DNA from 4 places in the Gordonia pseudamarae genome. Region 1 is predicted to be linked to each of the others. Evidence: riboswitches for the same ligand, from Rfam matches in the RefSeq annotation. Region 1 holds a riboswitch; each other region holds the start of a gene.
What was found. Region 1 has a riboswitch for cobalamin ahead of metE (5-methyltetrahydropteroyltriglutamate--homocysteine S-methyltransferase). Riboswitches for the same ligand answer to the same signal wherever they lie in the genome.
Positions count from the first base shown of each region.

Region 2: it holds a riboswitch for cobalamin, as region 1 does, so the genes downstream of both, GII31_RS06280 (ABC transporter ATP-binding protein) here and metE (5-methyltetrahydropteroyltriglutamate--homocysteine S-methyltransferase) in region 1, are expected to answer to the same signal.
Region 3: it holds a riboswitch for cobalamin, as region 1 does, so the genes downstream of both, GII31_RS15910 (ABC transporter substrate-binding protein) here and metE (5-methyltetrahydropteroyltriglutamate--homocysteine S-methyltransferase) in region 1, are expected to answer to the same signal.
Region 4: it holds a riboswitch for cobalamin, as region 1 does, so the genes downstream of both, GII31_RS22285 (FecCD family ABC transporter permease) here and metE (5-methyltetrahydropteroyltriglutamate--homocysteine S-methyltransferase) in region 1, are expected to answer to the same signal.

Region 1 is NZ_CP045809.1:1,706,551-1,714,430, reverse strand. Features, by position in the region: gene GII31_RS07560 (hypothetical protein) at 1-49, shown strand, start outside; gene GII31_RS07555 (IS1380 family transposase) at 487-1,881, opposite strand; gene GII31_RS07550 (hypothetical protein) at 1,973-2,185, opposite strand; gene GII31_RS07545 (IS256 family transposase) at 2,239-3,489, shown strand; gene GII31_RS22585 (hypothetical protein) at 3,514-3,804, opposite strand; partial or broken gene GII31_RS22715 (transposase) at 3,881-4,256, shown strand; gene GII31_RS07535 (hypothetical protein) at 4,329-4,550, opposite strand; gene GII31_RS07530 (hypothetical protein) at 4,641-5,600, opposite strand; cobalamin riboswitch at 5,754-5,937, shown strand; gene metE (5-methyltetrahydropteroyltriglutamate--homocysteine S-methyltransferase) at 6,085-7,880, shown strand, end outside.
Region 2 is NZ_CP045809.1:1,412,161-1,420,040, reverse strand. Features, by position in the region: gene mfd (transcription-repair coupling factor) at 1-1,624, opposite strand, end outside; gene GII31_RS06305 (Dyp-type peroxidase) at 1,645-2,853, opposite strand; gene GII31_RS06300 (copper chaperone PCu(A)C) at 2,840-3,394, opposite strand; gene GII31_RS06295 (hypothetical protein) at 3,502-4,086, opposite strand; gene GII31_RS06290 (GNAT family N-acetyltransferase) at 4,151-4,729, shown strand; gene GII31_RS06285 (TetR/AcrR family transcriptional regulator) at 4,740-5,447, opposite strand; cobalamin riboswitch at 5,556-5,693, shown strand; gene GII31_RS06280 (ABC transporter ATP-binding protein) at 5,824-6,627, shown strand; gene GII31_RS06275 ((2Fe-2S) ferredoxin domain-containing protein) at 6,691-7,467, shown strand; gene GII31_RS06270 (hypothetical protein) at 7,483-7,659, opposite strand.
Region 3 is NZ_CP045809.1:3,576,556-3,584,435, forward strand. Features, by position in the region: partial or broken gene GII31_RS15895 (IS481 family transposase) at 1-265, opposite strand, end outside; gene GII31_RS15900 (ABC transporter ATP-binding protein) at 367-1,134, opposite strand; gene GII31_RS15905 (FecCD family ABC transporter permease) at 1,131-2,090, opposite strand; gene GII31_RS15910 (ABC transporter substrate-binding protein) at 2,183-3,196, opposite strand; cobalamin riboswitch at 3,337-3,515, opposite strand; gene GII31_RS15915 (aminotransferase-like domain-containing protein) at 3,674-5,179, opposite strand; gene GII31_RS15920 (pyridoxal phosphate-dependent aminotransferase) at 5,274-6,503, shown strand; gene GII31_RS15925 (amidohydrolase family protein) at 6,509-7,630, opposite strand; gene GII31_RS15930 (TetR/AcrR family transcriptional regulator) at 7,670-7,880, opposite strand, start outside.
Region 4 is NZ_CP045809.1:5,095,358-5,103,237, forward strand. Features, by position in the region: gene GII31_RS22260 (SulP family inorganic anion transporter) at 1-619, opposite strand, end outside; gene GII31_RS22265 (MBL fold metallo-hydrolase) at 849-1,475, opposite strand; gene GII31_RS22270 (S-(hydroxymethyl)mycothiol dehydrogenase) at 1,472-2,563, opposite strand; gene GII31_RS22275 (Rho termination factor N-terminal domain-containing protein) at 2,811-3,617, opposite strand; gene GII31_RS22280 (ABC transporter substrate-binding protein) at 3,837-4,898, opposite strand; gene GII31_RS22285 (FecCD family ABC transporter permease) at 4,982-6,049, opposite strand; cobalamin riboswitch at 6,118-6,306, opposite strand; gene GII31_RS22290 (MSMEG_0572/Sll0783 family nitrogen starvation response protein) at 6,568-7,092, shown strand; gene GII31_RS22295 (carbon-nitrogen hydrolase family protein) at 7,099-7,880, shown strand, end outside.

The sequences.
Region 1 (7,880 bases):
CGACGAGATCTACGGGATCGCCGGTCCGGCGTCACCGCATAAGATATGACCCGATCATAATCGGATTCAAATACTCTGAAGGCTCCTCATTCTCTCTCATCATAATGAGCTCGAACTCAACCTCATATAGTACGAAATCCACCGGATAGCCGCGGACACGTTCTCGTCCTCATCTTCGTTGAGTTGGTCCCAACGGTCTACAAGATCGAAGGGGCTATGCAAATCCAGGTGCGCAGCACAGGAAACCACTTCAACACCACCGGCCTGGTCCAGGAGCACGCTGAGGCGACAGATGATAGCAGCAAGGTCATCTAGCCTCAAAATTTTGTGGGGTGGCGGTCGGTTGCCGATGGCCCGATTGGGTGGTCTGGGGACCTGACTTCGGGCCGAGGCCGTGAGGAGTGTGCCGAGGCGTCGGTGGGCGTTGGGGTTCACGGCCCCGAAATGTGGTCCTTTCGGTGTTGGTTGGTCGGGTTGGTTGGGTGGTCAGCGGGGGTTGGGTAGGGTGTCCAGCCGGGTGAGTGCGGCCAGTAGTAGGTGTCGGCCGGGTGCGTGTGTGGCGAGTTTGAGTCGGGTGCGTCGGGCGTGTCGGGTGATCTTGGCGGCGATGGAGAACAGGTGCAGTCGTAGTTTTTTCGGTTCCCAACGGCGTGCGGTGGTGCCGTCGAATCCGAGGAGTTGGGTCCAGGCGATCAGTTCGCAGGCGAGCATGACTATGGCGCACCAGATGCGGTTCTGGTCGAAGCCGTGCAATGGAAGGTTTGTCAGGCCACAGTCTTTCGCGTTGCGGATGCGGTCCTCGCAGCGGGCACGACGACGGTGGCGCAGTTCCAGTGCGGCGAGCTGACCTGTGGTGGTGTTCGTGGCGAAAGCGGTCAACCGCATTCCGTCGGAGTCGGTGTAGCGCAGTTGCGCCCCTGGATGCGGGTGTTCTTTGCGTACGATCACGCGTATACCGTCGGGCCAACCCGACAGGTCGAGCACGCCGGTCAGCTCAGCCACCCACGCCCCGTCGCGTTCGGTGCCGTCGCTGTCATAGGCCGGTGTCCACGCCGCAGGTTGGAGGCGGTCGATGACGGTGGCGATGGTCTCGGTCAGCCCGAACCCGACCGAATAGGACAGGCGCCGACGGGTCAGGTAGTCCAGGAAATCGTGTGTGCCACCAGCGGAATCGGTGCGGATCAACACGCTTTTACCCACCCGATACCCGCCGGTGCCCCGGATCTGTGTCAACGCTTGTTCGACGACGGTGATGTGGTCGGCGGCGGTGTTGGAACCAGCGTTGCCCGGGCGTAGCTCGATTGCCAGGGGTTCACCGGTACCCTCGCCCTGGTGGTCGACGAACGCGCACAACGGGTGGAACCCGAATCCTTTCTTCCACGTCGCGGTGGCCTGCTGCTTCTCCGAATGGGCGGTCACCAACGTGGCATCGAGATCGATGATCAGCGGTGCACGGGCATCACGGCCATGATCAGGGGCACCCTCACCGGCAGCGGACCACGCCGTCGCACGCGCGGCTGCGCGTGCGGTGTTGATCGCCGCCAAAGCTGTGGTGGCATCGGCGGCCAACGTCGAGACCAGCCGTGACACCGTCGGATCGGAGGCCACCGGCCCGAACACACCCGGATCGGTGCGGACCTGGTTGATGTCGGCCAGGCAGTCCCCACCGATCGCGACCGCCACGGCCAGATCAGCGATGATCTTGCCCGGATCATGGGTTGCCATCGGCGCACGCCACGGCGCCAATGCCTGTGACAGTGCGCTGGTCAGACCAGTTTTGTGCGCCGTACGCAGCAACACCACAGCCCCCGCATGCGACACGACACCGGTTCCTGAACCATCTACCGACACTGACGGGTACGGCGACGTAGACTTACTCACCTGAATGGTGCTCCTCGATCTGGTCTGTTTGGAACCTTCGCAAGTTCAATCATCCCAGGTCAGGGCACCATTCTTTGTTAACGACACGGAATTACCGTGAAAGGCCCAGGTTAGATATGGCCCGATCAATAATCGGATTCAAATAGGCTGAAGGCTCCTCGTTCTCTCTCATCAGAATGAGCTCGAACTCAACCTCATATAGTGCGAAATCCACCGGGATAGAGTAGTGCCCCATAGAGTGGTGTAACTCGGTGACCAGGACCGTGGCCGGCAGCGTGTGGCTGTCGGGCAGGGAAGCGGTCACCGTGTGATCCTTCGAGTCAACCTCTCACAGAATCCTCGAATGGAGTCATCACGATGACCGCACCCCACATTGTCGACCCGGCCGGCCTGTTGAGCCAAGCTCTGACCGACGCGTCACCGGATCTGATGCGCGAGCTGCTGCAGACAGTGATTAACGCCCTGCTGTCTGCGGATGCCGACGCCGTGTGCGGCGCCGAATGGGGCCGCCGGTCCGAAGAGCGCACCAACTACCGCAACGGCTACCGCCACCGACCCCTCGATACCCGCGTAGGCACCATCGACGTCGCCGTGCCCAAGCTCCGGTCGGGCACCTACTTCCCCGAGTGGTTGCTCGAACGCCGCAAACGCGCCGAGTCCGCGCTGATCACCGTGGTCGCTGACTGCTATCTCGCCGGGGTCTCGACCCGCCGGATGGACAAGCTGGTCAAGACCCTGGGCATCGATTCGTTGTCGAAGTCGCAGGTCTCCCGCATGGCCGAAGACCTCGACGAACAGGTTGCCGCGTTTCGTCACCGCCGACTGGACGAGGCCGGCCCGTTCACGTTCGTCACCGCGGATGCGTTGACGATCAAGGTCCGCGAGAACAAGCAGGTCGTCAAAGCCGTCGTGCTGCTGGCTACCGGAGTCAACGGTGACGGTCATCGTGAGGTGCTCGGCATGCAGGTCGCCACCAGTGAGACCACAGCCTCGTGGAACACCTTCTTCGCCGACCTCGTGGCCCGCGGCCTGGGCGGAGTTCGCCTGGTGACTTCCGATGCCCATGCCGGGCTCATCGAGGCGATCGCAGCGAACCTACCGGGAGCGGCCTGGCAACGCTGCCGCACCCATTACGCGGCGAATCTGATGGCGGTGTGTCCGAAGTCGATGTGGCCAGCAGTCAAGGCCATGCTGCACAGCGTCTATGACCAACCCACTGCTGGTGCGGTCAATGCCCAGTTCGACCGACTCATCGAATACACCGAAGACCGCCTACCCGACGTCGCCGAACACCTCGGCGACGCCCGTGAAGACCTGCTGGCATTCGCCGCGTTTCCTGATGACGTGTGGCGCCAGATCTGGTCCAACAACCCCACAGAACGACTCAACCGCGAGATCCGGCGCCGCACCGACGTCGTAGGCATCTTCCCGAACCGCGATGCCATCGTCCGGCTCATCGGAGCAGTGCTCGCCGAGCAGACCGACGAATGGGCCGAAGGCCGCCGCTACCTCGGCCTCGAAGTGCTCAGCCGCTGCCGACTGACCGTCACCGACACCGACCACACACCGGAGGTGAACACCGACCCACTGATCCAACTACCCGCCTGACCACCTACGAAGGACCACAACCAGTTACACCACTACGCGGGACTTGACCCGGGATAGCCGCGGACACGTTCTTGTCCTCATCTTCGTTGAGCTGGTCCCAACGGTCCGCAAAGTCGAAGGGCGGCGGCGCCTCCCGTCGGCGGTGGAGGCGAAGCCGACGGGTTTGATGGTGGGTGTCAGGTAGTTGAGGCGGTCGTTGACCAGAGGCCACAGCGGGTTGAGAACGGCGCGTTCGGTGTCGGTGTCATAGCGCCAGTAGAACGCGTACTTACGCACAAGGTGATTGTCCTTGGATTCGATGGTGGGCAGTGTCATTCCGCCGTAGCAATAGGGCAGGTCAACGGGACCGGCCGGGGGTGAGGACGGGGTGGCCGTCGTGGGTCGGGGTCGGATGTGGTTGACGATCGAGGATCGGGTGGAGATCGCCGTTGGGGTGCGGGCGCAGGAAACCGTGACCTCGATCGCGAAGAGGATCGGCCGGGGACAAGTCGGTGATCTCCCGCGAGATTCGGCGTAACCGGTGTGCGTCCGGGCAGTACCGGGCGGCCACTGCCAACAAGCTCGCCACCGCTCGACGAGCCCGGGCGCAGGACCGCAAGATCGACGCCGATGAGGTGCTCTCGGCGCGGGTGCGAGCGGATCTGAAGGCCTCGCGTACCCCGCGTCAGATCGCCGGCCGGTTGCGGCTGGAAGCCGGCGAGGACACGGTAGAGGTCATGGATCATTCTCCCGGCGCTCAGGGCCGGACCGTCTCGTATGAGGCGATCCGTAATGCCTCACGTCAAACTGCCCGCGAAACCGGGTCCATGCCTCAGATAGGAATGCCCGCGAAACGGGGTTCAGCTGGCGGGGATTCGAATGCCTTTGCGGACGTCGGGTAGTGCGGTGGGCAGGGAGGCGAGGTAGAGCTGCTCGGTTTTGTCCTTGGCCAGCAACAACAGCTGGTCTTGGAGGGACGCGATGTCGCGGCCGATCTGTGCGGGGTTGAGGCTGTCGCGGTAGGCGCACAGCTCGGCGCGTTGGGCATCAGAGAGGACATCAGCGGCCAGGAGCCGGTCCAACGGGGTGGCCGGGGCGTCGTAAGACCCGGCGTCGGCGTCCGTTCGCTGTGGAGGCGAATCCGGTGGGCTTGACGGTCGGGGTCAGGTAGTTCATCCGATCGTTGACCAGCCGCCCCAGCCGGTTGAGAACGGTCCGTTCGGTGTCGGTGTCATAGCGCCAGTAGAACGCGTACTTGCGGACGAGGTGGTTGTTCTTCGATTCGATGGTGGCCTGGTCGTTCTTCTTGTACGGCCGGGGTCGGGTGAAGTAGATGCCTCGTTTCCGGCCCAGGTGATGACCGGCTGATTGAGGAACTCCGATCCGTTGTCGAAGTCCAAACTGGTTACTGCATAGGATATTTCAGTAATCGCGGTTTTCAACCCGGACAGGATGTGGGTGTGGGCGTTGTTGCGGATACTGCGGGTGAACACCCATCCGGTGTGCACATCGGTCAGGTTCAATGTCCGGGCGAACTCGCCTTTGAGTGTCGGGCCGCAGTGAGCGACAGTGTCGCCTTCGAAGAATCCTGGTTCGGCTTCGGCCTCATCACCGGCCTTGCGAACCTTGATAGAATTACGGAGCAGCACAGACGGTTTCGTCGTAGACACACCAGAGATCTGATCATTGGCTTTCGCTGGTTTGAGGTAGCGGTCGATGGTTGCCGCCGACATCGACAACAACTCCTCACGCACCGATTCGCTGTAACGGCCCTCTCCGACAACGAGTTCACCGTGACGCTCGAGCGCAGCAAGCTGCACAGGCATCGACACCGCGAGGTACTTGCCACACTGGCCACCCGAAGCCGCCCACACCTTCTGCAGCACCTTGAGCGCATCGTAGGAGTACTTCAGCGCCCGCGGCTTGCGCTCGCGCACCGCAACCGCACGGCCCTTACCCGGCCGCGTCGCCGCAGCCACCAACCGCCGGCGCGCATTGTCACGCGACCAACCGGTCACCTCGATCCCCTGATCGAGGATCTGGCCCCGCTCCTTCTTCGACGCCTGCACATACCCACGAGCAAACCTACTGGTCACCTCAGCGCGCGACCGCATCGACAACTCACTTTCCATCCACCGACGATCATCATTTCGCGGGCAAACCTATGTGAGGCACCGAGGGCGTTTCGCGGGCAGACTACGTGAGTCCAGCCGGACAGTTGGCTACCAGCGCATACATCGCTATGGTGGATCACGCAACTGGTTCGCCGACCGGAGCAACTATGGAGCCCCTGTGTTCTGATCGGCGACGACAAGAGGGAATCCGGTGAGAGTCCGGAACTGTCCCGCAGCGGTATGCCGGAACGACCGCCGTCTTGAGCACTGGGTGAGCCCGGGAAGCGACGGCCAGTAGGAGCGCGATGCGCGCACGCCGGTAAGTCCGAAGACCTGCCTGTTGTGCCGGGCGCGCCGCGTCCGGCGACTCACCGCCTCGTGGACTCGGGCGAGTGGTCGACAGGCGTTTCGGCGTGCCCTCTCAGGGCCGTGCCGACGGGGCTCGCGACTTCTCTCCGCAAGGGCGGTGGTCATCCACTTGCATTGCAGGAGAACATTACTCATGTCGATCAACAACCGGCCGTTTACCACCACAGTGCTCGGCACCCCGCGGGTGGGGCCGAACCGCGAACTCAAGCGTGCCATTGAAGGATACTGGGCGGGCCGCGTGTCCGCAGCCGATCTGGCCGAGACGGCTGCCAGCCTGCGCCGCGACACCTGGACCCAGCTCGCGGCAGCCGGATTCGATTCCATCCCGGTCAACACCTTCTCGTACTACGACCAGGTCCTCGACACCGCGGTCATGCTCGACGCCCTGCCCGCCAGGGTCTCCGGCATCGCCGATCCGCTGGACCGCTACTTCGCCGCCGCCCGCGGCAACGCCGAGGTCACCCCTCTGGAGATGACCAAGTGGTTCGACACCAACTACCACTACCTGGTTCCCGAGATCGGCCCGGACACCACGTTCACGCTCAAGCCGGAGAAGATCCTCGCCGAGGTCGCCCAGGCCCACGGCCTCGGCATCACCGCACGCCCCGTCGTCGTCGGTCCCATCACCTTCCTGACGCTGGCCAAGGCCGTCGACGGTGCGGCCGCACCGATCACCCGCATCGACGACGTGCTGCCCGCCTACTTCGAACTGCTCGACCGTCTCGTCGACGCGGGTGCGGACTGGGTGCAGTTCGACGAGCCGTCGCTGGTCACCGATGCCGTCAACGGCCTGCCCGAGCTGGCCGAGGCCGTGTACGGACGCTTGTCCGCGGTCACCCGCCGCCCCGCGCTGCTGGTCGCCACCTACTTCGGTGATCCCGGTGCCGCGCTCGGCGCTCTGGCCCGCACCGACGTCGAGGGCATCGCCGTCGACCTTGTCGAGGGCGACGTCGCCGCCGTGGCGGCCGTGCCCGAGCTGGCGAACAAGCTGGTCGTCGCGGGCGTGGTCGACGGCCGCAACATCTGGCGGACCGATCTCGACAAGGCACTGGGCACCCTGGGCACCCTGCTCGGGTCTACCGGCTCGCTGGCGGTGTCCACATCCTGCTCGACGCTGCACGTGCCGTACAGCTTGGAGCCGGAGACCGCACTCGATGACAATCTGCGCGGCTGGCTGGCGTTCGCCGCCGAGAAGTACACCGAGGTCGCGACGTTGTCGCACGCACTGCGCGACGGCCGTGAATCGCAGGCTGCGGCGTTCGAGGCGAGCAGTGCCGCCCTGGCGACCCGCGCCACCGATCCACGTCTGCGCGTGGAGACCGTACGGACGCGGCTGGCAGCCGTCACCGACGCCGACGTGACCCGCGGCGAGGCGTCCGCACGCCTGGACCGCCAGCAGGAGAAGCTGGGGCTGCCGGCACTGCCGACCACCACGATCGGCTCCTACCCGCAGACCTCGGCGATCCGCGTGGCCCGTGCCGCGCTCCGCAAGGGCGATATCGACGACGCGGCGTACGTGGAGAAGATGCGCGCCGAGATCGCCGAAGTGATTGCGCTGCAGGAGAAGATCGGTCTGGACGTACTGGTGCACGGGGAGCCCGAGCGCAACGACATGGTGCAGTACTTCGCCGAGCAACTCGACGGATTCTTTGCCACCGCGAACGGCTGGGTGCAGTCCTACGGCACCCGCTGCGTGCGCCCGCCGATCCTGTTCGGCGATGTCGTCCGCCCGAACGCGATGACCGTCGACTGGATCACCTACGCACAGTCACTGACCGGAAAGCCCGTCAAGGGCATGCTGACCGGCCCGGTGACGATCCTGGCGTGGTCGTTCGTCCGCAACGATCAGCCGCTGGCCGATTCGGCCAACCAGATCGCGCTGGCCATCCGCGACGAGACCGTCGACCTGGAGAAGGCCGGTGTCGGCAT
Region 2 (7,880 bases), 290 kb from region 1:
TGACCAGGTATTCGCGGCGCGCCCCCGACACGGTGCGTTCGATCATCTCGACGAACTTGCCGATGCCATGCTGATCGTGCACGACAAGGTCGCCGGAGGTCAGCGCGAGCGGGTCGACCTGGTTGCGGCGCTTGGCCGGAAGCTTGCGACCATCACGTACGCTCGCGACCCGCGTGCCGGTGAGGTCGGCTTCGGTGACGATCACCAGCGCGGCCCCCGGACACACCAGGCCACTGCGCAGCGTGCCGTGGAACACCGAGACCCGGCCGGGTTCCGGGGCCGTGCCGGGGTCGGCGAGACCCGAGGGCACCTCCGCGTCGGCGAGACGTTCGCACACGCGTTGTGCGGTTCCCTTGCCCGCCACCACAACCGCCGCGGCGCCGCCGCCGGTGACGTGGGCCCGCAGCATCGCGAAGGTCTTCTTGATCTCCGGTTCCTCGCCGTGCGGCGCGGGACCGGTGGCCAGTTCGAGTTCCACCTCGTCGCCGGTGCCCGAGGACAGCGGGCTGACCGTCCACCACGGCTTGTCGGCCCGCAACGTCGCCCGGCGCACCGCCTCCAGCGACCGATAGGCGCTCGCCTCCAGATCGATGGCGGTGCCCCGGGTGTCGATCGGGGCGTCGGCGCCGACGGCGGCCGCCTGCCACGACGCCTCCAGGAACTCCGCACCGGTCTCGGCCAGGCCCGCCGCCCGGGTACGCACCTTCTCCGGGTCCAGGATGAGCACCCGCGTGCCGTCGGGCACCACCTGGGTGAGCAGCTGCATCTCGCCGTCGACGAGCGCCGGGATCAGGGCCTCCATACCGGCCACGGGTATGCCCTCGGAGAGTTTGGTGAGCATCTCCACGAGCATCTGATCCTCACCGACCTCCCCGGCGAGTTCGGCCGCACGCACCCGGACCTCGGTACTCAGTACCAGTTCGCGGCACGGATGGATCCGCACGGTGGCGACATCGATCTCGGGCTGGGTGCGCTGGTCGGCCACCGAGAACGCCCGCGTCTCACTGATCTCGTCACCCCAGAACTCGACACGCACCGGATAGTCCGCCGTCGTCGGGAACACGTCGAGAATGCCTCCGCGTACCGCGAATTCACCGCGTCGTCCCACCATGTCGACGCGTTCGTACGCCATCTCGACGAGTTGGGCGAGCAGGCCGTCGAAGTCGGTCTCGGCGCCCTCGGTGAGGGTGATCGACCGGGCCTCGCCGAGACCGGGCGCCATCGGCTGCACCAGCGAACGGACCGTGGTCACCACCACCCGCAGAGGATCGCCTTCGGGGTGGGCGAGCCGGTGCAGTACCGCCAGGCGCTGACCGACCGTGTCCGCGCTGGGCGAGAGTCGCTCGTGCGGCAGCGTCTCCCACGACGGAAACTGCGCAACCGCGCGTGGATCGCCCAACAGCTCGGCCAGCTCGGCGGTCAGATCGTCGGCCTCCCGCCCGTTGGCCGACACCACCAGCAGAGGTGCCGCCTCGTGATCGGCGAGTGCCGCGACGACGAAGGGCCTGGCCGCGTCGGGGGCGGTGATGTCGAGTTCGGGTTGGGCCCGCCGCGCGACGAGTCCGGCGAACGCCTTGTCGCTACATGTGAGGGCGGCCAGTCCATGTAAGGCAGGCGTAGACACCCGTCGAGTTTAGGGCATCGCTACGGGCGTTCGTGCAGCGCCGATCCCAGCACCTCTCCTTCCCGGACTCCCGGCAGGATCGCGTACACGGCCGATCCTATGGGCACTGTCCATTCGTTGAGCGCGTCATGCTCGGCCAGCCTGCGCTGTACCGGCACGAACTGGGCGTCGATGTCCCGCTGGAACGCGGCGAACAGCAGACCGCTGTCGGAGATCGCCGCACCGTTCGGTGGGTCATCGTAGTTGTAGGCCCGCCGCAGAAACCGGTCCCTATCGCCGGTCCTGCGCGCCCGCGCCACATGCGCCGACGCCGGGATCACCGGCAGCCCGTTCTTGATCGCTGTGAAGTCGGGATCGTCTCGCTCACTGGTCCCGGACAGTGGGGCGCCGTCGGACAGACGCCTCCCCACGGTCAACTCCCTGCCTCGCCGGTCCAGTTCGGCCCAGCCGTCCAGATCCATCGCGATGCGGCGCAGCACCAACGACGTACCACCGGCGAACCATGGTTGCGCCGAGCCGTCGTCCCAGATGAGGCTGTCGTGCAGTGAACTGTCCGGCTGGACCGTGCCGTCTACCTGACCCATCAGGTTGCGCATGGTCGCTCCGTCGGCCTGCGCACCGCGTGACTCCCGAAAGCCGCGCTGTACCCAGCGCACCCGGATCCGGGTGCGCACGGCGTTCACCATCACCCGGACCGTATGTGCAACGGTCATCGGATCGTCGGAGCAGATCGCCACCAACAAGTCGGTCTGCCCCCATTTCGGGTCGAGTTTGTCGATACCGAACGCCGGCAACGGACGAAGCCACGTCGGCCGTAGCTTCTCCTTGTCGGCGACAGTGAACACCCGCTCACCAATCCCCACCGTGACGGTCAGGCGGGCAGGCAGTCGGGCCAGTTCTGGCTCCGCGTCCGACAGTGACGGACGGCCCTGGGTCAGTCTGGCCGCATCATCGGTCCAGATGCCGAGGATTCCCCCCAGGACCGACGCGTTCGCGCCGGGCACAAGGTCGACCCCCACATAGGTGACGTGCGCGGGAGGGGTGGTGGTCACCCCGGCCTGGTGGTCACCGTGGAAGTCGACAGTTTCCGAACCGAATGTGCACTCGGTCGGCGCGGGCCGCAGCGCAGCGGCACCACCGGCGGTCACTCCGGCGCCGACGCCGAGGCCGGCGAGACCGGCCGCCCCGGCGAGGAACCGGCGGCGGCCGATCCCGCTACTCACCGGCATGCGACGTTGCCGACGAGGTCTCGTGGTCGGCGTACTTCTCCTGATTGCCGCTGAAGTCGCGCGCCTGGGCCGACGCGTCCAAGGTTGAACCGTCGGCGAACGTCAACGTGATCGTGACCTGGTCGCCGGCCCGGATCGGCCTGGTCAGATCCATCAGCATGATGTGGTTGCCGCCGGGTGTCAGTTCCACCGTCGCACCGGCCGGGATCGTCAGGCCTCCCTGGATTTCCTGCATCGACCGGACCCCGTCGGCCTCGGTGATCTCATGGACCTCCACGCTGCCCGCGGCGTCCGATCGGCCACCGGTCACGGTGACCTGGTTGTCGGAGTTGTTGGTGAGGATGCCGAACTCGGCTGTCATCTCGGTGTCAGCGGCCTTGATCCACTGGTCGGTCAGAGTGACCGATTCCGCCTGCGTGAGCGTCGTCGACGCGTCGTCGTCGGAGCCGCACGCGGTGAGTGCACCTACCGTCAGCACCGCGGCCGCGCCTGCGATCGCACGTGCGAACAATCGAGTACTGATGAATTGTGTTGCCGTCATTGGCTGTTTGCCTTTCATGCCGCGTGTCATCCGGGTGGGATGCGCGCGCAAACCGCCGTAGACCCCGATTATCGGTATCGGTCCACGGGTGTGAGATGGATAAGCAGTCAGGCGAATAGGGGTGGGCCACGTTCGGAGATCCGCGCCGCCCACACCAGGACGGGCAGAACGTGTGGCTGCCGACAGACAGGCGTCCTACCGGGTTCGGGAATCGTGACCGGTTGCACGAGGCCGGCAATCCGGCTGGTGATAGATCGATAGCAACGTTCGGCGCCGACAACCACGAGCGTGGCGGCCACGAGCGCCACGACGTGCGACATCAGCATCGCGGGCGAGGGAACGACATGTGAATGACCCGCACCGGATGAACTGAGCGAGGACACGACATGGCCCAATGTCTGCGCCGTGACCAGGATCGTCAGCGTCGCGGGCCATCTCTGCGACAGCGTTCCACACAGACGGCGCATTTCCGACGTACGGTGCGCGGCCGCCGCGAACAATCCCGCGCCCGAACTGAGCAACGCCACCAGGGCCAGTGGCCCGGTACCGGGCAGTGTCCCCGAGACGAGACCGTGCGCGGCAACCGACAGCGTCGCCGAGACAATCGCCGACGTCACACCATGAAGGCGGGCATCGACGGCGATATACCCGACGGAACCGCAAATCTCCCGTCGCTTCACGCGCGCGGACATAGTTCCCAGAATACGTTTGGGCCAGTAGTTGGCTGCGTCACACCTGAACGGCTACAACTTTGGCATGAGTATTCTGGTGCGCCCCGCCACCGACACCGACTGCCCGCAGATAGCGGCCATCTACCGGCACTACGTGGAGCACACCGTCGCCACCTTTGACACCGTCGCGCCGGCGCTCGGCGCGTGGCAAGAGAAGGTCGCCGCCATCGCCGCCGCGGGCAGGCCGTTTCTCGTGGCCGTCAAGCGCGATGACAATGATCAACGAACTGACAATGATCAACGAACTGACAACGATCAACGAACTGACTGCGATCAGATCGCCGGGTTCGCCTATCTCGGCGCATTCCGCACCATGCCCGCCTACGACCGGACCTCCGAGGACACCATCTACGTGCGCCCCGGACTGGGCGGCACCGGAATCGGTTCGGCGTTGATGACGCGGCTTCTCGCCGATGCCGCCGGTAGCGATGTCCGGCAGATCATCGCGGTGATAGCCGCGACGGGCGGGGCGGCCTCTATCGCGCTGCACCTCAAACACGGATTCACCCACGCCGGACAACTGCGCGCCGTCGGACGCAAAGCCGGCCAGTGGATCGACACCGTCTACCTGCAATACAGTGTCGGCGATCCGGGCCTCGGCTGAGTCCCGTTGATCAGTCGGCGTCGCCGGTATCGTCGTCCACATCGGCTGTGTCGGCAGCACGTTCGGTGGCGGAGTCCACGCTGACCAGCCGTGGATTGGGATTGAGCCGGGCCAGACCATTCCAGCACAGGTTGACCAGGTGCGCGGCCACCACCTCTTTCGATGGTTCACGCACATCGAGCCACCATTGGGCGGTCACCGACACCATTCCGACAAGTGCTTGCGCGTACATCGGGGCCAGAGCGGGATCGAAGTCGCGCCGCTCGAACTCACTTGCGAGAATGTGTTCGACCTGGCTGATCGCGTCGTTGAGCAGACTGGAGAATCCACCGGTGGCGGTGCTGTCGCCGCGCACCAGGATACGGAAGCCGTCGGTGCGTTCTTCCATGTAGGTGAGCAGCGCAAGCGCCACCTGCTGAATGCGCTGGAAAGAGCTCGTTCGCGACAACGACGAGGTGACCATCTCCAGTAGCGTTTCCATCTCGCGGTCGACCACGACCGCGTATAGGCCCTCCTTGCCTCCGAAGTGCTCGTAGACGATGGGTTTGGAGACGTTGGCACGCTGAGCGATCTCCTCGATGGAGGTGCCTTCGAAGCCGCGTTCGGCGAAGAGCCCGCGCGCCACCTCGATCAGTTGGGCGCGGCGTTGTGCGGCCGTCATCCGCGCACGCGGCACCCGCACGGCGGCGTCGGACTTCGTCGGTCGACTCACAGCCATGGGCTCCACACTAGGGTATGTCTCCCACGTCACGGCAAATCACCGCCGGTGAGACCCGGTCAGCTCCCGTCGAGTGGTGAGGTACGACGACATGGCCGTGCCACCCGGCCGATTCCACCTTGTCGTAGTCTCATCTCTCAAGTCGAGAACCCCCTGGGAAGCCGGTGCGAATCCGGCGCGGTCCCGCCACTGTGACGTTCGGGTAGTCCGAACCAGCCAGACACCGGCCTCGACGCCTAGCCACACCACGAGAGATGGGTGCGAAGGGAATGACGACCGATGTTGCGCGCAGCACGACCGACCGGTCGGCACCGCCGCACGCACCGCTGTTCCTGTTCATTCTGGGCGGTCGCCGCTACCGATTCGGGGCGGACGCATGAGTAGCTCACCGATCGCACTGAGCGCGAAGGGAATCGAAGTCCGGATCGATGGCCGCCGGATTCTCGACGATGTCGAACTCGATGTTCCGGCCGGGTCGATCGTCGGGATCGTCGGCCCGAACGGTTCCGGCAAATCGACCCTCATGCGCACCGTGGTCGGCTTGCAGCCGATGCGATCGGGCACCGTGGAGATCGCCGGGCGTCGCGCCGACACCCTGCGCGCACGCGAACGCGCCCGCCTGATCGCCTTCGTCGGGCAGGAAGTCGATCTGCCGCCGGACCTGCTCGTGCACGAATACGTGGCGCTGGGCAGGCTGCCGTATTCGCAGCCGTGGAGCATGGGCCGGGCCGACGACCGCCGTGCGGTGATGCGGGCACTGAACATGGTCGACATGGCGGCGTACCGGGACACACCCGTCGAGCGATTGTCCGGCGGGGAGCGGCGCCGCGTCGCACTGGCCCGGGGACTGGCGCAGCACTGCGGTCTCCTGGTGCTGGACGAACCGACCAATCACCTCGACATCCGGCACCAGATCGGCCTACTGAACCTGCTGCCGACCCTGGGCACCACCATCCTGGTCTCGCTGCATGACCTGGATCTCGCAGCGCACCATTGTGATTCGCTTGTCGTTCTGCACGACGGACGAGTGCGGGCGGCCGGACCCGGCGACCTCGCGCTCAGCACGAGCATCGTCGACGAGGTGTTCGGCGTCCACGCCTGCCGACTCGTCGACCCCTCCACCGGTCGAGCCCACCTCGTGTTCGACTCCCCACCCCCGGAAGAAGGCCGCCGCCCATGAAGCATCGCAACGCTGTCGGCAGGTGTGCTGCTCGCCGCAGTTACGCTGACCACCGTGCCGCCGGTGACAGCATGCAATGCCACCGCACCATCGGGCGTGTTCATGACCGATGACAGCGGCGATGGCACCGGCGACGACCGCGTCGTGATCGTGTTGCGCCCGACCGTGAGCGGGCTGGACCGGCGATCGGCCGACGCACTCGTGGACCGGATCCGGGAATCGAGCGACCGGGATATCGGAGTCGCCTACCTCGATATCGAGACCCCGACGATCCATGAGGAGCTCGACCGGGCGGCCCGCGACGGCCTGGCGTCGATCACCCTGCTTCCCGTGGCGGTTCCGCGCGACAAATACCTGACCACCTGGACTCAGCGCGCCGTCGCCAACTGGCGGGAGACCCGGCCGGACGCGGACGTGCACGTGCGGATCGCCGAGCCGGACATTCTCGACGCACTCGCCGACCACCTCGCATCGGCGATCGGGACCACCCCGCGCAGCGACATCCGGGCGTCACCGGCGTCCTACCGGTCCCCGGCCTGGTCAGTGATCGAGCAGCACGACCGACATGTGCTGGTGTGCAAGGGACCTCGGTGCATGGCCTACGGCGCCGGGCCGCTGCACCGCGAACTCACCGCCCTGTCGAAGGCAGCGCGGGCCGCCGGGCCGGACGCCCCCGGCTCCGGCACCAAGGTGACCGGCACCGGCTGTCTGAGCCCCTGCAACCTCGGCCCTCTCGCCATCGTCAACCCGGAATCGACGTGGTACGGCCACCTCGCCGTCGACGACGCGGCGGCCCTGATCGACGGACCGGGACCTGCCGGGCGGCGGCTGGAACGCTGACCGGCCCGCCCCGATTCAGTACCGGACGACACCGGAACGACTGAAATCCCAGGCCGCCTGGCCCATCGTGAAGAACGGGCCGACAAACGTCACCAGAATCCATGCGACAGTCGGCAGGGCGTCATTCATACCGCCGTCGGCCGTCCGGCCGATCGCTTCCATCAGCGCCCACACACTGCCACCGGAAGTCATTGGCCGAGAACGGAAACCAGGCCAGAGGTCAGGTCACGCCGTCGCCCCGGGATTTATCACTACCTCGATCTACGATCGCGGGATGGGGAAACTCGCCGGCTGTGAGCTCGTGCCCATCGCCAGCGACAGTGCGCGCACCAGCCACGGCTGCGAGGCGCGGATCGAGATCTACCGGTCTGCCATGTCCCGATGCGTTCGGCCTTGGTACAGGCTGTGCAGCA
Region 3 (7,880 bases), 1.9 Mb from region 1:
TGGTCCCCACCGCCGGGTGAACCGCAAACCAATGATCCGGCGTTCACGTTTGCGGGAGATTCGTTGCGGTGACCGACGCGGCCGCGAGGACCGATCAGTCAGCGACGGCCCGGCCCGATAGCGATCAGCCCACCGCTTCGCTGTCGACGGTGAGCGCTGGAATCGTGCGACAGCACGCCGGCCGCTAGGGTCAGCCGTCCTCGACGATCAACACCGCGAGACGACGACGCGCTCCCGGGGTCAAGGGTGCATTAGCGTGAGTCATGACCGCCTCCGTGGTGTGGACGCGAGTCGTGGGAACCCAACCCTGCCCGGAGGCTTCGTTCACCTCACGCGTTCACAACCGCTCAGGGAAGAACAGCTAGTCTAGCCCCGCCGCAGCCGGACCCACAGCCCGTCGTCGACGGTCACGTCGGCATCCACACCGAACACACCGGCGATGGTGGCGGCGGTGATGGTCTCGCGCGGGATTCCTTCCTCCACCACGCGACCGCCGGCCAGGACGACGATGCGGTCGCAGTACATCGCGGCGAGGTTGAGATCGTGCACCGCCATGATGGCCGCGGTGCCGGTGCGCCGGACATTCTCGGCGACCAGCTCGAGCAGACTCAGCTGGTACTTGATGTCGAGGTGGTTGGTCGGCTCGTCGAGGATCAGCAGTTCCGGTTCCTGCACGAATCCGCGGGCGATCTGCACCCGCTGGCGTTCCCCGCCGGAGAGCGAGCCGTAGTGCGAGAGCAGCATCGATTCGATGTCGGTGTCGCGGGCCACCCTGTCGATCACCGCCCGATCGGTGTCCGAGACCATCGACCACGCCTGCCGGTGCGGTGTGCGTCCCAGGTCGAGCACGTCACGGACGAGCGGGTTCTGATCGGTGACCGCGGCCTGTTCGACGAACGCGATCCGGCGGGCCACCGCCCTGCGCGGCAACGACTGCAACGACCGGCCGTCGAGTTCGATCACCCCGGCACTGGGCCTGCGCAACCCGGCGAGCAGCCGCAGCAGCGACGACTTGCCCGAGCCGTTGGGACCGATCAGCCCCACCAGTTGACCTTCGGCGACCGACAGGTCGATCCCGTCGAGGATGGTGCGCCGGCCCACCTTCCAGCGGACGCCGGTGGCGGTGAGTTTCATCGTCGGCCCTGCCTGATCAGGATGATCACGAACGCCGGCACTCCGACGATCGCGGTCACCACGCCGATCGGAAGCTCCTGCGGCGAGACCAGCACCCGGCCCGCGATATCGGCCCACACCAGGAACAGCGCACCCAGAATCACCACCGTGGGCAGCATGATGCGGTGGCGCACCCCCACCAGTGCACGCGCCGCGTGCGGCAGGACCAGGCCGACGAAACCGATGGCACCGGCAACACTGACGATCACCGCGGTCAGCAGCGCGGTCACCGTCAGCAGGATTATCCGGGCGCGGGCGACATTGACACCGAGCGAGAGCGCGGTGTCGTTGCCGAAAGTGAACGCATCCAGCGAACCCGATGAGAACAAGCACACCAGCACACCCATCAACGCCACCGCCGCGCAGATCTGCACCTGCGACCAGGTGGGCGCCGACAGCGAACCGAGCAGCCAGAACAGCACCCCCCGGGTCTGCTCCGCGTCGGCGGCGGTGTAGACGATGAACGAGGTGAGTGCCGAGAACAGCTGCGTCACCGCGATACCGGCGAGAAGCACCCGATCGGTGGTGCCGCCGGCCAGCCACGACAGCAGCAGCACCAGCGAGAAGGCCAGTCCGGCACCGACGAACGCGCCGCCGGCCATGCCGACGACTCCCGATCCCACGCCCAGCAGCACCACCGCCACCGCACCCACCGACGCACCCGAGGAGATACCGAGCACGAACGGGTCGGCGAGCGGGTTGCGCAGCAGCGCCTGCAGCACCGCACCGCACACCGCCAGACCGGCGCCGCACGTGGCCGCGAGCAACGACTGCGGCAGCCGCGAGTCCCAGATGATCGCATCCTCGAGCGCGGTGAGCCCGGTGCTGCCGCCGACGACGTGGGCGCGTGCCGATCGCAGCACATCGCCGATCCCCAGCCCGGCGGGTCCGATCGTGATGGCGAACGCGATGGACATGACCAGCGCGATCAGTCCACCCACCCACAGCACCGCGATCCCGCCGACACGGCCGTACCGCCGTCCGCCATCGCGGACCGTGGCGGTCGCGGTCACTTGCTCAAGCCGAGTTCGACCAACCCGTCGGCGACGTTCTGAATGCCGTACACGGTGCGCAGCGACGGATTCATCTCCGCACCGGTCACCAGGATGTACCGCTTGTTCTTGACCGCGTCCATCTCCCTGGTCACCGGATTAGTTTCCAGGAACCGGATCTTGGCCTCGCCGGTTTCGGCGGTCTGGCTCTTGCGGGTCAGGTCGCCGAGCACCAGTACCTGCGGGTTACGACTGGCGACCGCTTCCCAACTCACCTGCGGCCATTCGGCTTTCGTGTCATCGAAGACGTTCTTGAGGCCGAGCGTGTTGGTGATGATGCCGGGCGCCCCGCAGCAGCCGGCGATATACGGCTGTTCGGCGTTGGCGAACCAGTACAGGACGCTGACGCCCTGGGCGTTCACCGACTTCTGGGCAGCGGTGACCCGTCCCTTGAGGTCGTCGATCACCGACGTCGCCTTGTCCGAGGTACCGGTGAGCTCACCGAGCTGAGTGATCTCCTTGTACACCTGGTCGAGGCTCGCCGGGCTCTCCCGCGTACCGTCACCCCCGTCGGCGACCTTGCCCTCGCAGTCCGACGGCGCCAGATAGTTGGGGACCTTCAGCTCGTCGAACCGGGCGCGGGTGGCCACGCCACCGTCCCCGAGTGTCGAGCTGAACGAGGCGGTGACGAAATCGGGGTTCTCGGCGAGCACCGCCTCCAGGGACGGCTTGTTGTCGGCCAGGCGCTTGATGCCTTCGTTGTCCCCGGCCAACGAATCGAGGATGGGGTCGGTCCAGGTGGCGGTGCCCACCACCCGATCGGCCAGGCCCAGTGACAGCAGCACCTCGGTGGTGCCCTGGTTCATCGACACGATGCGCTGCGGCGCGGCGTTCATCGTCACCTTCTCACCGCAGTTCTCCACCGTCACCGGGAAGCCTTCACCGGCCACCGCGTCGTCCCCTTCGTGGTCGACGTCGGAGCATCCGGCGAGCACCACCGCGACCGCGCCGAGCAGCGCGGTACCCAGCATCAACGGACGTCGGCGCGCGAAAGCCCGCGGCGGTGAGAGCGTCGAGCGTCGGGACGGGGAGGTACGCCGAGCGCGCATAACGAGGTTCCTTCTGGTCGCGGCCCATCTCGCGGGGCCGTTGTCCTGCGATCGCGCGGGCGGCGGCCCGCACGATACCAGCAGGTCTTCGGACTCGAGATCAACCGCCGCCGGGCGCCTTCCCGGTCTTCCTCGACCAGTGGCATCGTGTCCGGCACGTCCCTCTCACCGCTGCGCGTCAGTCCCGGATTTGCACCGGGTTCCCCGCCCATGTGGGCATGCTGGTCCGCTGAGTATAGGACGGACCGCCCGAACTCGGACATCGTGCCCGCCGACTCCCGGCCGCCGCTGCTACGGTCGGCCCTACACAGCGCCAGGAATGCCGGTGACCTTCCGAAGGAACACCGCACTGGAATGCCGAACTGCTGCAAAGAGACCTGCACGAAGCGATCCTCCGGCTCAAGGACCGGCCGGACCGAACTCCTGACCCCGCACGCGCCCGACCACCACGCGCAGCGCGGACGCGAACTCCCCCGCTCCGCGGCCACCGAGCCGCGAATAGGACAGCACCAGCCCGGACACCGCGTGTGTTGCCGACTGGCTGCTCAATGACCTTGTGCGCCAGCCGGCCTGGTCAAGTCCGGTGACCACCGCCTCGTCGTCGAGTCCCGGTAGCAGCACACACAGATGCAGACCGGCCTCGACCCCGGTGACGGCCAGTCGGGGGCATTCGCGGGCCAGTGCGGCCACCAGCCTGGCGCGGCGATCGCTGTACACGCGGGCGGCCCTGGCCAGGTGGCGGTCCATCGCGCCCGAGCCGATGAATTCACCCAGCGCGTCGGCGGGCAGCGCCGACGGCCCTCGGCGATGCACTGCCAGCCACCGCTCGACGGACCTGCGCAGCGCGGCGGGCGGCACGCACCAGGCGACGCGCAGATCCGGCGACACCGACTTCGACGAGGTGCCCACATACGCCACGCACCCGCTCGCGCCGGGCAGTGTGACCAGCGCGGGCAGCGGGGCGACGCCGTAGCGAAACTCGCCGTCGTAGTCGTCTTCGATCACCAAAGATCCTGTTCGCCTGGCCCATTCGACGAGGGCAACCCGACGGTCGACACTGATCCGGTGACCGAGCGGATACTGATGCGCCGGCGTGGTGAACACGATGCCCGGCTCGTCGCCGAGGACGGCGACGTCGAGTCCGTCGGCTTCCACGGGGTGGAACCGGACATCGAGGTCCTGCTCACGTGCCATGAGCAGGGCCCCGCGATAGCCGGGGTCCTCAATGTGGAACGGAATCCCGCACGCATCGGAGGGTTCGGTTGGCCCGGCCCGGTCTTGAGGGCCGACCGGGACCCGACCACAAGAAGCCCTACGTTCGGCGGCGAACGCCGCACACAGCGCGGCGATCGCCGAACGCGAGCTGTCGAACAGCAACGGATCGGCGTCGGCGATGCCTCGATGCCGGCGCAGGTGGCCGGACAGTTCGGCGCGCAGTCGCGGACTCGGCTCCTCCCACGGGTTCAGTCCGGCCATGCCGTCGGAGGCCGCCGCCCGGACCGCGCTGCGCCACGCCCGCCGGTCGACCAGGCCCGCATCGGGAATCCCCGGACGCAGGTCACGGACCGAACGCCCCCGTCGTGGCGCGAGCGCCCTCTCCGGTACGGCCTCGCGCAGGCCCCGGGTGCGCGCCCCGGCCCGCGCCGCCTGTACCACGCCCGCACTCACCCGCGTTCCCGAACCGTGTTCGGCGACGATGAATCCCGCGGCCGCCAGTTCGTCGAAGGCACGCACCACAGTGCCCCGGGACAGTCCGGTCTGCCCCGCCAGTGCACGGCTGGACGGCAGCCGGTCACCGTCGGCGAGCACACCGTCGGCGATACGGTCGACGATCGCACCCACCAGATCCGCCGCTCCCGAGACGTCGTCGAGAACCAGGGATCCGGGGCGAGCGGTACGGGCCATGGCACAAGAGTAGGCCGATCCGGGCCAAAGTGGTCCCGCCGAATTGACGGAAGTGGACCTTCATCAACGGCCACTTACGCGATGGAATGGCGTCATGACGAAGTTCCGGCAATCCCACCGCCTCAAAAACGTGCGCTACGACGTCCGCGGCCCGATCCTCACCGAAGCGATGCGCCTGGAGGGCCAGGGACATGACGTGCTGCGGCTCAACCTCGGCAACATGCGCCCCTTCGGGCTCGTCGCACGCCCGGAGATCGTCGACGCCGTTGCCGCCAACCTGGATACGGCCCAAGCGTATTCGGATTCACGCGGCATCCCCGCGGCCCGGCAGGCGGTGGCCGAGCACTATCTGGGGCGCGGGATCGACGGTGTGCGGGCCGACAACGTGTTCCTGGGCAACGGGGTCAGTGAACTCATCACCCTCACCCTGCAGGCGCTGGTCAACCCGGGTGATGAGATCCTCGTGCCCGCACCCGACTACCCCACCTGGACCGGTGCGGTGAACCTCACCGGCGGTGTACCCGTGCACTATCTGGCCGACGAGTCCGACGGCTGGAATCCGTCGCTGGAGGACATCGAGTCGAAGGTGACCCCGCGAACCACCGCGCTCGTACTGATCAACCCCAACAACCCGACCGGGGCGGTCTACAGCGAGGAGACCGTGCGCGGGATCGCCGACATCGCCCGCCGCCACGGACTGATCCTGCTCAGCGACGAGATCTACGAGGAGCTGGTGTTCGGCCAGGCGCGGCATCACTACGCCGCCCGCGCCGCCGGCGACGACGTGCTGTGCCTGACATTCGGCGGCCTCTCGAAGGCCTATCGCGTGTGCGGGTACCGCGCCGGCTGGGTTGTGGCGACCGGACCCCTGCACCTGGCCGGTGATCTCCTCGAAGGAATCACCCTGCTGTCCAACATGCGGGTCTGCCCCAATGTCACCGGCCAGCACGCGATCGCCCTTGCCCTCGGCGCCGGAACACCGGGCTCTCCACTGCCCGCCGACATCGTCGACCCCGGCGGGGTGCTGGAGCGGCGACTCGCGCTCACCGCCGACGCGCTCAACACCATCCCCGGGGTGAGTTGCGTCGCGCCGCGCGGAGCGCTGTACTGCTTCCCCCGCATCGACACCGAGCTGTTCGGCATCGACAGCGACGAGGAGTTCGTCCTCGATCTGCTGCGCGCCGAACACATCCTGGTCACCCACGGCACCGGCTTCAACTGGCCCGAACCCGACCATTTCCGCATCGTCTGCCTACCCGACGACGCGGTCCTGGAGCAGGCGGTCGCGTCGATCGGCGGCTACCTCGATCGCCGACGACGGTAGGTGCGTCATCGTAGTCGTGCGGCAAGCCTCGGCAGTTGTGTGAGCGGGTTGAGCCGCTCCACTTCCCGCCGCTGCGCGGCGGTAAACACCTCGCTCAGTCCCGGCGCCGGATCTCCGCCGCCGCTGAAGGTCAGCGCACTGAACGGCCAATCGGACCCGAACACGATGTGCGAGCGGTCGGCGACCGCACCGACCGCACTCATCGCTGCTTTCGAGGCACTCAGGGCGGTGTCGTAGTAGAACCGTGAGATCAGCTTCTTGGTGTCCAGTAGCGAGGCCCGCGCCATCTTCGGTAGCGCCTGCCCGACGGCGGACTGCGAGACCACACCCAGCCGGTGTGACAGGAACGGGACGGTACCGCCGGCGTGTGCGAGCTGGAACCGGATACGAGGGTACCTGTTCATCACCCCGGTGGCCATCAACCAGGTCACGGCTCGGGTGGTGTCGAAAGTGAACTCGTACAAGAAGTCCGGCAGCGGCAGCCCCGGCTTCGCCGAATCCGGGATGGCGGCCGGATGGATGAACACGTAGGTGCCGCGCCGATTCAGCTCCGCCATCAGCGGCTCGAACCGCGGATCACCGAGGTACACACCGTGGTAGGCACTGAGTAGGACGACACCGTCCAGGCGCAGCGTATCGAGTGCGTAGGCGAGTTCGGTGATCGATGCCGCGACGTCGGGCATCGGCAGCACCGCGAACGCGCCGAATCGCTTGCCATGCCGGGTGAACAGCCGCGAAACGTAGGTGTTGCAGTAGCGCGCCATGTCGCGGGCCTCCTTACCCCGTAGGAATCCGACACCGGGATCGGAGATCGACAGCGCCTGCGCCTCGATGCCCCACCGATCCATGAAGTCGATCGCCGCGTCCGGCGACCACGCCGGGGTCGGGTAGCCACCGATGGTGACATGTCCGTGGGACAGCAGCGCCGAGCGGTACTCCGGTGGAAGGAAGTGGGCGTGCAGATCGATCCGATAGCGCCCGGTAGGCGCGGCACCGGCAGGTCCTGCGGTCGTCGCGGTCGCCGCCCCGGCGAGCACCGCCCCCGCCGCGAGGGATGCGCCCTGGATGAGTCGACGACGACTGGGGCCTGAGGCCGCCGGGTCCGATTGGGTCTGGGGCTTGTTCACGGCGTCGACTCCTGCGTCTTGATGCCCGGCCAGGTCAGCTCATTCCGGGGCCCGGATTCCTGTATCGATCGCTACAATACCGCCATAGGCACTGACCACCGCAAGTACCGCGTGCGCATGCATTTCGAACAGCGCGCCGAGATCGACGTCGTCACCCCCGATTTCCTTGGCGATGAACAGGCCGTCGGCTGCGGCGATCGCGTACAGGACGACCTGACGAGCGCCATCCTCGGAGAGTTGGGGTGCCAGG
Region 4 (7,880 bases), 1.8 Mb from region 1:
CGATTCGCCGGCCGGCGACCAGCACCAGCAGTGATATGGCGGCGAGAAGCGCGTCCCACCAATCGATGTCGTCGATCGCCCGGACGATCTCCCACCACCGGTTCCAGATCTGGTCGGCGTGGCCGTCGGGGATGCCGAGCATCGTCGGCAGCTGGCCTGTCATCACGGTGATCGCGGTGCCGGTAAGGAATCCCGTGAGTACCGCGGTGGACAGGAAATCGCCGAGAAACCCCAGGCGCAAGATCCACGCCGCGAACAGCATCACCCCGGTCACCAGGGCGATCAGGCACGCCCACTGCAGCCACTGGTCCGAACCGGCCCGCAGCCCGGCCACCCCGAGCCCGGCGATGCCCGACGACAACAGCGCGGCGGTGGCGGAGTCGGCCCCCACCACCATCAACCGCGACGACCCGACGAGTGCGAACACGATGGCGGGCAGGATGATCGTGTAAAGACCCGCTACGACCGGCACCTGGGCGATGGCGCCGTACCCCAGACATTCGGGAATCGCGATGGCCGCCAGTGTCACACCGGCGAGCACGTCCCGGCCGAGCCAGCGCACCCGGTAACCGACGAGTGACGGCGGTGTCAGGGAATTCAGCAGCCCCCGGTCAAGCAGGTCCCGAACCCGGCTGCCCGGTTTCCCGAATGCCGGGCCGGACCTGTTATCCTCGCTCACTCACCGGACGTTACGCCGGAAATCCGGCGGACGACCAGGGCCCGGCGCCCTTGCCGTTCAGTCGATCTGCCGTTCAGCCGACCTCGGCGACGGCCTCCGGGCCGCCGGGACCGGTTGGTCCCCGGCGGACCCGACGGCCGTCGCGTCTGCGGATCAGTGCTCGGGCAGATCAGTGTCCGCGCCGGACCCACTCCTCCAGATGCGGAGCCTCGTCGGCGATCGACGTACCGTCGCCGTGTCCGGTGTAGACCTTGGTCTCCGGGTCGAGCGTGAAGATCTTGTCGCGGATCGATTCGATGATCGTCGGGAAGCTCGAGAACGAGCGCCCCGTCGCACCCGGACCGCCGCGGAAAAGCGTGTCACCACTGAACAATACGCCGGCCTCGGGGGCGTATACGACACACGATCCGGGTGAATGGCCCGGCGTGTTGATCACGGTCAGTTCGGTTCCGGCGACCGAGATCTTCTGTCCGTCTTCAAGATCGACGTGCGTCACGTCGGGATGCGTCTGGTTCCAGAGCATGTCGTCGCCGGGGTGCAGCAGGATCGGCGCGCCGGTGGCCCGCGACAGTTCCGGGGCCACGGTGACGTGATCGTTGTGGCCGTGCGTCAACACGATCGCCCGCACGGTGCGATCACCGACGGTCTCCAGGATCGGTGCCGCGTTGTGTGCGGCGTCGATGATGACGACCTCGTTCTCGTCACCCACCACCCAGACGTTGTTGTCGACGTCCCAGGTGCCACCGTCGAGCGAGAAGGTCCCCGAGGTGACGACGTTCGTGATGCCGAAGGTCATCCGATCTCCACCACCGAACGCAGCACCTTGCCGGCCTTCATCGCATCGAAGGCGGCCTCGACGTCGTTGATCCCGATACGTTCGGTGACGAACTTTTCCAGCGGCAAGCGGCCCTGTTCGTACAGGTCGATCAGCATCGGGAAGTCGCGTTCGGGCAGGCAGTCGCCGTACCACGACGACTTGAGCGCGCCGCCGCGCGAGAAGAAGTCCACCAGCGGCAGTTCAAGCTTCATCTCCGGCGTCGGCACACCCACCAGCACGACGGTGCCGGCCAGGTCACGGGCATAGAAGGCCTGCTCGTAGGTTTCCGGACGGCCCACCGCGTCGACGACCACGTCGGCGCCGTTGCCACCGGTCAGTTCCTGCACGGCCTCGACCACGTCGTCGACCTCGGCACCGTTGATGGTGTGGGTTGCGCCGAGTCCGGTGGCCCAGTCCAGCTTGGCCGGGTCGCGGTCGATGGCGATGATCGTGGTGGCGCCGGCCAGCTTGGCGCCGGCGATCGCGGCATCACCCACGCCGCCGCAGCCGATGACGGCGACCGAGTCGCCGCGGCCGACGTTGCCGGTGTTCATGGCCGCACCGATGCCGGCCATCACGCCGCAGCCGAGCAGGCCCGCCACAGCCGGGTCGGTCTCCGGGTTGACCTTGGTGCACTGACCCTCATGGATGAGCGTCTTCTCGATGAACGCGCCGATGCCGAGGGCCGGGGTGAGTTCGGTGCCGTCGGTGAGGGTCATCTTCTTACTGGCGTTGAAGGTGTCGAAGCAGTACCAGGGGCGTCCTCGCCGACAGGCGCGGCACTGGCCGCACACGGCGCGCCAGTTGAGGATGACGAAGTCGCCGACCTCCACGTGGGTGACGGCCTCACCGACCGTCTCCACGATGCCCGCGGCCTCGTGGCCGAGCAGGAACGGGTACTCGTCGTTGATGCCGCCCTCACGGTAGGCCAGGTCGGTGTGGCACACACCGCACGCAGCGATCTTGACGATCACATCGTTGGCACCCGGATCGGGAACCACCACGTCGACGACCTCGGTCGCCGCTCCCTTGGCTCGTGAGATAACACCTTTGACGGTCTGTGACATACGAGGTTCCTTCCGCGACGCTGTGGACCTGCAAGACCTGATGACTGCAGGGGACGTATGGCCGTCAGCCTATAGACGACCGCGCGCTCGGTCCACTCGTAGTAAATTACGTCCACCATGAGTGGGCAAATTCACCATGCGTGAGCGTCCGCGCCGAACGCCTCCCCTAAGACTAGACAAGTGTCCAGATTTCGGGGTCGTCACTCGCGAAGTAGCAGTAGAAGCGGTCGACGCGCCGCCGACGCCCTCAGCCGAGCACTTCGATCAACTGGGCCTTGGTCATCGACGAGTATCCGGTGATCCCCGTGGCCTTGGCCCGGGCACGCAACTCTGCGACGGTCGGCCCACCACGGGCAGGTGCCTTCTTGGCCACAGGTTCCTTCGCGGCCACAGGGGCCTTCGTGGCCACGGGTTCCTTCTTGGCCACAGGCGCCTTCTTGGCCACCGGCTCCTTCTTGGCCACCGGCTCCTTCTTGGCCACCGGCTCCTTCTTGGCCACGGGTTCCTTCTTGGCCACAGGCACCTTCGCGGCCACCGGCTCCTTCTTCGCCACAGTCTCCTTCGCGGCCACCGGCTCCTTCGTGGCCACCGGCTCCTTGTTGGCCGCGGGGATCTCCTCGAGCGACGATGCCTTCTCGGCACGTGCCTTCTTCGCCGGTGCCGCGTTCTTCACCGGTGTCGCCTTGTCCGCAGGCGCGGGCGGGGCCGCGACCGGGTCGGCCTCAGGCGGCCCGGCGGGTACGGGCCGGGCGGCGGCGGGCACCGGCGGCGCATCCGTCACGGACTCGCTCTCGTCCGGCTTCGGGGCATCAGCGGCGGTGGGCTCGGCCACAAGCGGCGTCACCGAGGCGATCGGGGCGCTGCTGCCGCCGCCGAGGTTGAGGGCGGCGAGCACATCGTCACGCAGGGTGGCGATGTCGCGTTCGGCCCGGCGGAAGCGCTTGCGCGCGGCCTTGTCCGCCTCCTTGGCCTGTCTGGTCACATTCTTCAGTTCGCCGCGCAGCCGGGTGACCTCGACCTCCAGCCGCTCGATGATCTTGTTCTTCCTCGACATCTGAGTTCCATTCATCACGGGTACGACGCGGCGCCGACAGTATTGCCGACGCTGCGTGCAGCGTAACCAGCGACCGTCCGGTTGTGCGGGAGTACATGCCGACCACGTGCGATATATGGAGCCGCCGCACCACTCCACCACTTCACCGCGCGAGCGGCCGCCGGACCCGGCCTCGCCGTCGCGTGGACGGTCCGGCCGGGACGGAATGCCGACAGACGGCTACGACAGCGGCAGGCCCAGATCGTGCCGGGGCGCGATCTGACTCTCGGGCAACAGGTTCGCCGTCTCCAATGCCTTGCGCAGATTCTCGGCGGCGTCGACGTTCAGCGGGCCGCTCGTCCAGGTGGCGTACGGCAGATTCAAAAATCGTCCTTCCTTCACCGCCGGAAGGTCTTTGGTGGCCGGATTGGTGCGGAGGACGTTCACCTTGTCGGCGAACGTCTGCGGTGGATAGTCGACGAAGGCGAAGAAGTCGGGCCGCGATGCGACCAGGCGCTCCCACGAAACACCGGTCCAGGTGTCCTGGACGTCCTCGGTGGCGTTGCGCGCCCCCGCCGCGGAGATGATCGCCTGCGGCCCACCGTACGATCCGCTCGTGTAGATCTCGTTGGTACCGCTGTCGAACAGAAACACCGTCGGCACCTTGTCACCCTTGGGGGCCTGTGCCAGGGCGGCCAGCCGGGTGTCGATGTCGGCCATGGTCTCCTTCGCCGTGACCTCCTCACCGGTGAGCACACCGAGGTTGGTGAGGTCGGTGTCAAGGGCCTCCCAGGCGGGCACGATACCGCGGGCGCCGTCGTCGCGACGGCAGCTCTCGGTGAGGATGTAGGGAGCTATTCCCTTGCTCCGCAAGATGTCCGGCGTGACACCCTTCTCCTGCTTGTAGCCGTAGTTCCACCCGGCCACCATGACATCGGGTGTGCGCGCGATGATGTTCTCCAGCGTCGGATACGACTCGGCCGCCACCGGCAGCGCGTCGACCACATCCTTGCCGTACACCTGCGACAGCACGTCCCGATGCCGTTCGAGATCGGACACCCCGGCGATCCGGTCCTGCGCACCGAGTTGCAGCAGCATCGAGGTCATGTTTCCGTCGTTGACGAAGATCCGTTCGGCCGGAACGGGGAATTGTTCTTGGCCGCCGCAGTTTTCGATGGCCGTCGTCGACCTGGCGTTGTCACCGCCGGAATCGTCGCCGCAGCCGGAGAGAATGACGCCCAGCGCCAGCGCTCCGGCCATCGCCACACCGGTCCTCTTGTACCGCACCGTTCTCACGGTCATATCGGCTCCTTTCGATAGGGGTTTTCCGGGGAATCGAACGGGGCTCCCAGCCCCCGATCACCAAACCATCAGGCGCCAAACCATCAGGCACCACCCGCGTAGCGGTACTGTCTACGGCCGAGCAGGATGAGGAAGATCGGGGCTCCGATCAGGCCGGTGACCACCGACAGCGGGATCTCCTGAGGGCTGACGACGGTGCGGGCGAGCGTGTCCACCCACACCAGGAACAGCGCGCCGCCGGCCCCCGCCACCGGCAGCACCGCGTAGTGCCGTGACCCGACGAGGATACGCGCCAGATGGGGCACCACGAGCCCGACGAATCCGATGCCGCCGGACACTGCGACCAGCACTCCCACCAGCACCGACGAGAGAACGAACAGCGCGATCCGCAGCTGTTTGACCGGCACCCCGAGCCCGGCGGCGGCGTCGCCGCCGATGGCCAGGGCGTCGAGCCAACGGTGCAGGCCCAGCAATGCCGTCACACCGAGCACGACGGTGATCGAGGCCGGAAGCACATGCGCCCAGGTGGTGCCCGACAAGCTGCCCAGCAGCCAGTACAGCACCGACTGGGTGGCCTCGGGATCGTCGCTCGCGAACACCAGGAAGCTGGACACCGACGAGAACGCCGAGGACAACACCACACCGGTCAGCACCAGCCGCAACGGGTCGATCCCGCCCTGCGCGATCGACACCCCGAACACCAGCGCGGTGGCCACGAGCGCGCCCACCAGCGCACCCGCCGACAACGCCCACACACCGAAGGCGCCGAACAGGCCCAGCACGATCACCGACGTCGCCCCCACCCCGGCGCCCGAGGAGATACCGAGCAGAAACGGGTCGGCGAGCGGGTTGCGCACCAGCGTCTGGATACACGTACCGGCCACCGCCAGACCTGCGCCGACGATCAGCGCCAACAGGACGCGGGGGGCACGCAGATCCCACACGATGGTGTCGTACACCTGATCCGGCTCGGCGGATCCGCCGAGCCGCGCGATCACCACATCGACGACGCCGCCCAGCTCGAGCGGTTCGGAACCGAACGCCAGGGAGACGACAGCACTGGCGAGCGCCGCCACCACCAGGACCACGACCAGCGGAAGAACCGGTACCCGGCGTGCGTCGCCGCGCCGCCCGCGTCGAACGCCGCTCACGGTGGCACCATCAGGCGCTGGCGTCATGCCTGCCCTCACGTGTCGGGGCTCAATTCGCGAAGCCCGGCCAACAATCCACAGAGTCGGCCGGTCTTCGGACTCGGGGTCACCTCGGCCGGGGCCCCTTCCCGGACATCCCTGCCCAGTGGGTACTCGCCCCGGTCAATCACCCTTACCGCTGCGCGACAGTTCCAGATTCTCACCGGATTCCCGGCACATCCGCGGATGTGCGTGGCACCGACTCTGCGCTGGACAGTATCATCCGCCGCGCGGGTTCAACCACCTCGGACACGACACCACCGCCGAACCCCGGTGGACCGGCGTGTTAACGCGATTGGTTCGGCAATTCTTCCATCGGTAACCACACGGAATCATTCGAGGCGTGAACTGATAGCCGTAGCCGAACGGAATACGCCGTCAACGCGGACGACGAGCGACCACCGGCCACATCCGACCGGGCGACCTCGCCCGCCCCCACCCCCCTCATCTGTTTGCCATCCCCTATCTCAGGAGTCATCGTGCCTTCTTTCGATCCCGCCATCGCCGACAACATCGCCACCTCCCTCGCCGAGATCCCCCATCCGTCACTTCCCAAGGGCTCCAACATCTATGGCGGCACCAAGATCTTCCCGGACTATCAGGCCCACGAGGGCGAATCGTACTTCACCCTCGTACACGGAATCGCCCACGAATCGTCGGTGTCCTTCGTCGCCGTCCTGCAGGCCACCCGCGCGCTGCGCAAGGGATTTGACTCGACGATGTACTTCTACGGTCCCGGAGCCATCAATTGCCTTGCCACGCGCGGATTTCCGACAACCGGAGATTCCGGATTCCCGGGTGAGCAGAACATCAACAACTCCCTCGAGACGTTCATCGCCGAGGGCGGCGCCGTGTTCTGCTGCAGGTTCGGTCTCGCGCTGCACGGCGGCCGCGAGGAGGATCTGATCGACGGCGTCATCCCAGCGCATCCCCTGGACGTCCAGGATGCCCTCATCCACTTCGCCCGCAAGGGCGCCATCATCAACTCGACCTACATGGTGTAGCCAGATATGGTTGTCATCGGCTCCGTCGCAGCCAATTTCACCCGCGACCTCGAACAGAACTACCGCGTCATCGCCGAGTTCACGACCCGCGCCCGAGAACAGAATGTCGACCTCGTGGTTTTCCCGGAAGCAGCGATCGGCGGATACCTCTCGTCGCTGGGCAACCACGGCGACACCGTGAAGAACACGGGCCGTTCGCTCCCGCCGGCCATCCGTCTCGACGGACCCGAGATCGCGCGCGTGCAGTCGATCATCGGCGATCTGGTGATCGCGATCGGCTTCTGCGAACTCGCCGACGACGGCCGGACCCGCTACAACGCCGCCGCCATCCTCGACGGCGATCGCGTCTACGGAACCTACCGCAAGGTCCATCAGCCGCTCGGCGAGAACATGTCGTACTCCCCCGGCGGCGACTACGGCGTCTTCGACACTCCTGTGGGCCGAGTCGGACTCCAGATCTGTTACGACAAGGCATTTCCCGAGGCGGCCCGGGTTATGGCGCTCGACGGCGCCGAGATCATCGCCAGCCTGTCGGCCTGGCCGGCGGCCCGCACCGCGACCGCCGAGAACCTGCAGGACGATCGCTGGACATACCGGTTCAACCTGTTCGACGCAGCCCGCGCGCTGGACAATCAGGTGTTCTGGGTGGCCTCCAACCAGTCCGGCACATTCGGCTCCCTCCGCTACGTCGGCAATGCGAAAATCGTTGATCCGGGCGGCAATACCTTGGCCACCACCCTCCTGGACAGCGGTATGGCGGTGGCCAAGGTCGACATCGCCGAAACATT